One region of the Lysinibacillus sp. FSL M8-0216 genome, then DNA from elsewhere that is predicted to be linked to it. Evidence: a T-box and tRNA genes for the amino acid it is inferred to sense, from the RefSeq annotation. Region 1 holds a T-box; the other holds one or more tRNA genes.
The links. The T-box of region 1 lies ahead of tyrS (tyrosine--tRNA ligase). A T-box ahead of a tRNA ligase gene usually reads a tRNA of that ligase, here a tRNA-Tyr.
Positions count from the first base shown of each region.

Region 1 (3,414 bases):
TAAATCATTCTGGAACCGTGACATTATGTATCAATCTTTAAAAATCAATAAGTTCTATGATATCGATTCTTATACAGTAGAAGAAGGGCAAGCTGTGAACTGGGGAATGAAAGATACGCCATTCTTAGAGCAATCTGCAGCATTAATGAAAGATATGCCACAACCATTCTACTCAAGACTTATTACGTTAACGAATCACTATCCATTTACATTGGATCCGGAAGATATTATGATTCCTGAATATGATTCAAACTCAGGTACATTAAATCGTTACTTCCAAACAGTACGCTATATGGATGAAGCTTTAAAAGATTTCTTCCAACAACTGAAAGATCAAGGTGTTTATGATAATTCTATTATCGTTATGTATGGTGACCACTACGGTATTTCAGAAAACCATAATAAAGCGATGGCACAGTATTTAGGAAAAGAACAAATTACACCATTTGATAATGCATTGCTACAGGAAGTACCTTTATTCATCCATATCCCAGGATCTGACGATGGTAAAGAGATGACTGAAATGGCAGGACAAATGGATTTACGTCCAACAATTTTACACCTACTTGGCATTGAAACGTCAAAAGATATGCAAATGGGTGCGGATTTATTCTCTCCAGAACATGAAAACTTTGTAGTGTTCCGTGACGGACGCTTTATCACAGATAAATATGTGTATGCGGGAGAGGCTTGCTATGATAAATCAACTGGCGAAGAAATAGATGGGGAGCCATGTCAGCCATACGCTGATCGTGCAACAATGGAGCTCGAAAATTCTGACGCCATCATCAATGGAGACCTTCTTCGTTTCTATGATGAAAAGACAGGTAATTTAAAACAAGAATCCGTTAAGTAAACAAAGAGAGATCTCGCCATGAGATCTCTCTTTTACTTTGAGCAATTGACAAATTTGTTGAAGTGATTATAATTAGTGTAAATATCTGCATAACGAAGATTTGTTTTTCACATTTCGGAGTATAAGAGTTAAAGGCATGGAAAAGAACAAGTAACTTTAATAAAAACTGACAGAGAGTAGCCGGTCGTTGAGAGGCGCAAGGGATATTAAAGTGAATACATCTTGGAGCTGCGTACCGAAATTTTAGTAGGCTACGACGGGTTTGCATCCGTAATCATTGCAATAGTATTGCTGCGGCTGTACTAATGGAGGAGTGCTATTTGAGTAGCTCTCGAAAAAAGGTGGTACCACGTTCATTAACGTCCTTAGGATTTATTCCTAAGGGCGTTTTTTTGCATCTGAACGTCTAGTGCCAAATTGGGCGACAGTAATCCTGTCAAGAACTCTTATAGATCTTGCAATATTAACTTTTTAATATTACAAGGAGATGTTTTGTATGTTTTTAACACCAAAGGAGCAGTTAGCCATTATTAAAAAGGGGACTGACAAAATTGTTGATGAACCCGAGCTACTAAAAAAATTGGAGCACTCATTTCAAGAGCAAAAGCCCTTAACGATTAAATTGGGGCTCGATCCATCTGCACCAGATATTCATTTAGGCCATGCAGTCGTATTGCGAAAAATTAAACAGCTGCAGGACCTAGGGCATCATGCAGTCATTGTCATTGGTGATTTTACGGGCCGTATTGGCGATCCTACCGGGAAATCTAAGGGACGTGTAGCGTTAAGTGATGAATTGGTGAAGGAAAATGCCAAAACGTATTGTGAGCAAATTTTTAAAGTGTTGGACGAGGAAAAAATGACTGTTCGTTTCAATAGTGAATGGTTAGCAAAATTAACGTTTGAAGAAGTCATCCAGCTGGCTGCTACTACATCTGTTGCCCGTATTTTGGAGCGTGAAGACTTCCAAAAGCGGTACCATCACCAAATACCAATTGGCCTACATGAATTTTTCTACCCTCTCATGCAGGCGTATGATTCTGTAGAATTAAAGGCTGATATTGAATTAGGGGGAACCGATCAAACGTTTAATATTCTCATGGGACGCACCTTACAAAGGCATAGAGGGCTAGAAAAACAAATTGCTATTTTTATGCCATTACTTGAAGGATTAGATGGTATTGAAAAAATGAGTAAAAGCTTGGGGAATTATATTGGTGTCCATGAAGCGCCTGAAGTTATGTTTAAAAAAATTATGGAACTACCAGATTCGCTCATTATCAAATATTTTGAATTAGCGACAGATGAGCATCCACTTCAAGTGCAAGCCGTTCAAGAAAGGCTACAAAACGGAGAGAACCCACGTGATATAAAACTACAATTAGCAGAAATAGTGACAGCTTTATATCATGGTCATGCAGCTACGATGGATGCAAAATCTTATTTTGAAGCTGCTTTCCAGAAGAAGATGATTCCTGCTAACATTCCTGTATTGCTACTTGAAATTGATAAAGAAAGAATAGAGGATATCATTCCACAATTAATTTCTATCCAATTTATTCAAAGTAAAAGTGATTTTATAAGGCTCATTAAACAAAATGGGGTTTCATTAAATGGAGAAAAAATTGCTGTGGATGATCTATCTCAAGTATTAATGAATGAGGATGTCCTGCAAATTGGTAAGAAGAGATTTCTAAAATTGAATAAGTAAAATGGGATGATGTCCAAGAAAAAAGAGCAATCTCACATAGAGACTGCTCTTTTTTCTGTCTAAATTTTAGTGTAATTTTGGTGGATACCCGCCATGAACGATTGTCATAATGACAAACCATCCAAAGACGACAGCACTTAATAAGTTGAAAACAACGCTTAAAAGGTTCTTTTCTTTAATTGCTTGGAATGTACCATATACAGCAAAAATTGAAACTAGACCAAAAATAACCATTAATAAGTTCATTAAAAATAGACACTCCTTTCGACATCAGAAAATGAATGTCGTAAACAATATTCCTCCTTAATTGTAATCGTTCTACCTGTTTTTGTCGAGAACTAATATAGTGCAAACTATGAACATTTATCGTCAAATTGTGGCAAAGCCTGTATAATAGAGAAATGAGGTGATATCTATGATGAACGTACGTAGTTTTTCTCTTGGTCCAGTCCAAACGAATTGCTATATCGTATCGAATAAAGACAAAGAATGTATCGTATTTGATCCAGGTGAAGAAGCGGAGCGTCTTATTAAAACAATCCGTAGCAATGGTTTAAAACCGTTAGCCATTTTTTTAACGCATGCACATTTTGACCATATTGGTGCAGTGGATGCCGTACGGGAAGCATTTAATGTACCTGTATGGATTCATGAAAAAGAGGTTAGCTGGCTAGGAGATCCAGAAAAGAATGGCTCTAGTAAATATGCTGCATTACCAGACTATAGGGTAGCTGCACCAGATCAAGACACGATCATTAAAAAAGAGCAACAATTTGAAATGAGCAACTTTGTGTTTCAAGCTGTATTTACACCAGGACATTCACCTGGTAGCATTTCCTATGTATTT
Region 1 is NZ_CP152007.1:3,157,000-3,160,413, reverse strand. Features, by position in the region: gene MKX57_RS15495 (LTA synthase family protein) at 1-856, shown strand, start outside; T-box leader at 985-1,226, shown strand; gene tyrS (tyrosine--tRNA ligase) at 1,353-2,567, shown strand; gene MKX57_RS15485 (DUF2759 domain-containing protein) at 2,634-2,813, opposite strand; gene MKX57_RS15480 (MBL fold metallo-hydrolase) at 2,983-3,414, shown strand, end outside.

Region 2 (3,414 bases), 1.4 Mb from region 1:
TTCAATACTATAACCGAACGGTATTTATCCGGTAAACGTCCAATTTCGTATTGAATGCGATCTTGCAGCTCCATTTGCTCTAACTGCTCCTCTGGTAGCTGGTCGTCTGCTGCGATTTGTGAATACATATCAAGCCCTTCTGTACCAGCTACTTCTGCATCTAAATAATAATCCGGTTTCTTTTTCCGAATCCGATCTATACAGAGGTTTGTCGCTATGCGATAAAGCCACGTGGAAAACTTTCTTTTCTGATCAAAAGTATGCAAATTCATATATGCCCGAACAAAAGCTTCCTGAGCAATATCTTCAGATTCTTGTTTGTTACCTAACATTCGATAGCATACTTGGTACAGTTTGTGCTGATAGAGACTCACAATATCGGCAAATGCGTTTTGATCGCCTTTAAGCACTTGTTTTATTCTCTTATTTACTAACGCATCCATTGTGTTGACTTCTCCACCTTTACAACTGTCTTATACTATACGACCCATCAATAAGAAAAGTTTCGTTTTATTTCAATTATAGCAAAAGATTTTTATGCAATGTGGCAACAGGCAATTTTTTGAAAAATTTTCTTTAAACTAAAGTTTCTCCAAATAAAGATCCCATTAAAGCAACAGCTACATTTGCTGTTGTATTTTTCTCGTCTAATATCGGATTAACTTCTACAAACTCTGCTGAAGTTAACATTCCAGACTCTTGTAACATTTCCATCGCTAAATGACTTTCTCGATACGTAATTCCACCTGGCACTGGTGTTCCAACACCTGGTGTATAAAGAGGGTCAAGTCCATCTAAATCCAGCGATAGGTGTAATCCATCAACATCTCGCTCTTTTAAATAGGCAAGTGCATCTTCCATAACACGCGTCATGCCAAGTCGGTCAATTTCATGCATAGTGTATACTTTAATCCCTTGTTCACGAATCAAATCACGCTCACCAGGATCTACAGAACGAGCTCCTATAATAATAACGTTTTCTGGCTTAATTTTTGGCACATTATTACGAATTTGAACTAAACGTTCATGCCCAAGCCCAATACTAACTGCTAAAGGCATTCCATGTATGTTGCCGGAAGGTGTAGTTTCAGGTGTATTTAAATCTGCATGTGCATCATACCAAATAACACCTAGATTTTTATAATGTTCCGCTAATCCTGCAAGTGTCCCAATAGCAATACTATGGTCACCACCAAATACAAGTGGGAATTTTTTTTGTTCGACTACTTCATGTACGCTATTAGCTAAAGCCGTACTAACTTCTACTACTTCCTCTAAATTCAATAACTTTTCATCTACTGTCGCGTTTGCATGCTTTTGACTAACACGAATATCCCCTTGATCTTGTACCTCGTGTCCAATACTTGCTAAACGTTCAACAACGCCTGCATAACGAATAGCACTTGGTCCCATATCTACGCCTCGGCGTGTTTGTCCGTAATCTGTTGGTACTCCAATAATAGAAATATTAAGTTTATTCATGTTTTTATACCCCCTAAAAGTTATAAGACTATTGTAAAGCCTACTTACCACTTGGCTCAACCCAACATAAATACGCATATTTATTCATTTTCAAATAACATAAAAAAATCTCCTACTGTTTTCAGTAAGAGACTAGTTATCTGTATTTATTATATCACTTTTGAATATATTTTATTCTATAAAAGTGAGCCATGAAGGACTCGAACCTTCGACCCTCTGATTAAAAGTCAGATGCTCTACCAACTGAGCTAATGGCTCATAAAAGAAAAATGGCTGGGGTACTAGGATTCGAACCTAGGCATGACGGAATCAAAATCCGTTGCCTTACCGCTTGGCTATACCCCAATCATTTATAAAACTGGTGGAGGGGGACGGATTCGAACCGCCGAACCCTAAGGAGCGGATTTACAGTCCGCCGCGTTTAGCCACTTCGCTACCCCTCCGAAATAACACAAGAATAATGGTGGAGGATGACGGGCTCGAACCGCCGACCCTCTGCTTGTAAGGCAGATGCTCTCCCAGCTGAGCTAATCCTCCATAGAAACAGGTGTGTTATATCACAGTTTATTTTCATTTTAAAGCCTGTACATCATGATGATGTATTTTAAATGGTGACCCCTACGGGATTCGAACCCGTGTTACCGCCGTGAAAGGGCGGTGTCTTAACCACTTGACCAAGGGGCCAAACTTATGTCTCAAACAAGACAAGAATTATGATAACATTATTTCTACATTCTTGCAACACTTTTCTACATTTTTTTATGTATAAAGCCATCTTAAAAATGAGCAAAAAAATGGCTCCGAAGGCAGGACTCGAACCTGCGACAACCTGATTAACAGTCAGGTGCTACTACCAACTGAGCTACTTCGGAACAATACTATTCAAATCGGTCTTAGACAACCTCTTAAGTACATTTATTATTATAGCAAGCATTCTAAATAATGCAACATATTTGTGTAAAATATTATATTTTTTTGTCGAGAATTTCTTAAATAGTACTTAGAAAGTATAATAGTTCTCTATTAAATCTAAAATTTCTATTTTGTGTATTAAATATTCTTGCTGTATATTATTGCAATTGTTAAAATAAAAATAGTTTTATGAATTTTCTATCATTTTAGGGGGAGGAATGTTCAAATGGTAATAGAGGATTTAATTGCACCGGATGTTTATAACATCACAGAGGAATTAGAAAAGTTTTCGCAAGATAGTGAACGCCAAGCTATACGTTGGTTAAATACACAACAAGAGAGACAAACCGTTACTTACGTAGAACTTGTTCAAAAAATGAATCAATACGCGAATGCCTTTACGAAGAAGGGGCTTCAAAAAGGAGATCGTGTATTAGTTATTATTCCTCGCCTACCTGAGGCCTATTTTGTTTTCCTAGGCTGTTTAAAAGCGGGTATTGTTCCTATTTCCTGTTCAGAGATGTTGCGCGCAAGTGATTTAGAGTATCGTATGGAGCATTCTTCTGCCAGTGCCGTTATCGCCTATGAAGTATTTACTAGTGAAGTAGACAAAATTTCGTCTTCTGTCGATGCTTTAAAAAACAAAATGGTCATCGGAACAGCTACAGGAGATTGGACTTCTTTAGATGAATTGGCTAGCTCTCAGCCAAATACATTTACGGCTGTTGCTACTAAACGCGATGACATGGCCTTCCTTTCTTATACTTCTGGAACAACAGGTAAGCCTAAAGGCGTCGTCCATTCTCATGGCTGGGGCTATGCACATATTCGAACAGCGGCTGCACAGTGGCTTTGTGTACGTGAAGGAGACTTAGTATGGGCAACTGCAGCTCCAGGCTGGCAAAAATGGATTTGGAGCCCGTTCCTATCTACTATTATGTTGGGAGCTACTGCCTTTGTTTATCATGGTGGATTTGATGCAAAAACATATCTTCAACTGTTGCAGGATGAAAAGGTTAA
Region 2 is NZ_CP152007.1:4,601,263-4,604,676, forward strand. Features, by position in the region: gene sigW (RNA polymerase sigma factor SigW) at 1-443, opposite strand, end outside; gene rocF (arginase) at 577-1,482, opposite strand; tRNA gene MKX57_RS22930 (tRNA-Lys) at 1,668-1,740, opposite strand; tRNA gene MKX57_RS22935 (tRNA-Gln) at 1,753-1,827, opposite strand; tRNA gene MKX57_RS22940 (tRNA-Tyr) at 1,842-1,925, opposite strand; tRNA gene MKX57_RS22945 (tRNA-Val) at 1,944-2,019, opposite strand; tRNA gene MKX57_RS22950 (tRNA-Glu) at 2,092-2,166, opposite strand; tRNA gene MKX57_RS22955 (tRNA-Asn) at 2,278-2,354, opposite strand; gene MKX57_RS22960 (acyl--CoA ligase) at 2,621-3,414, shown strand, end outside.
Region 2: it encodes a tRNA-Tyr, which carries the amino acid that the T-box ahead of tyrS (tyrosine--tRNA ligase) is inferred to sense. The anticodon was not compared.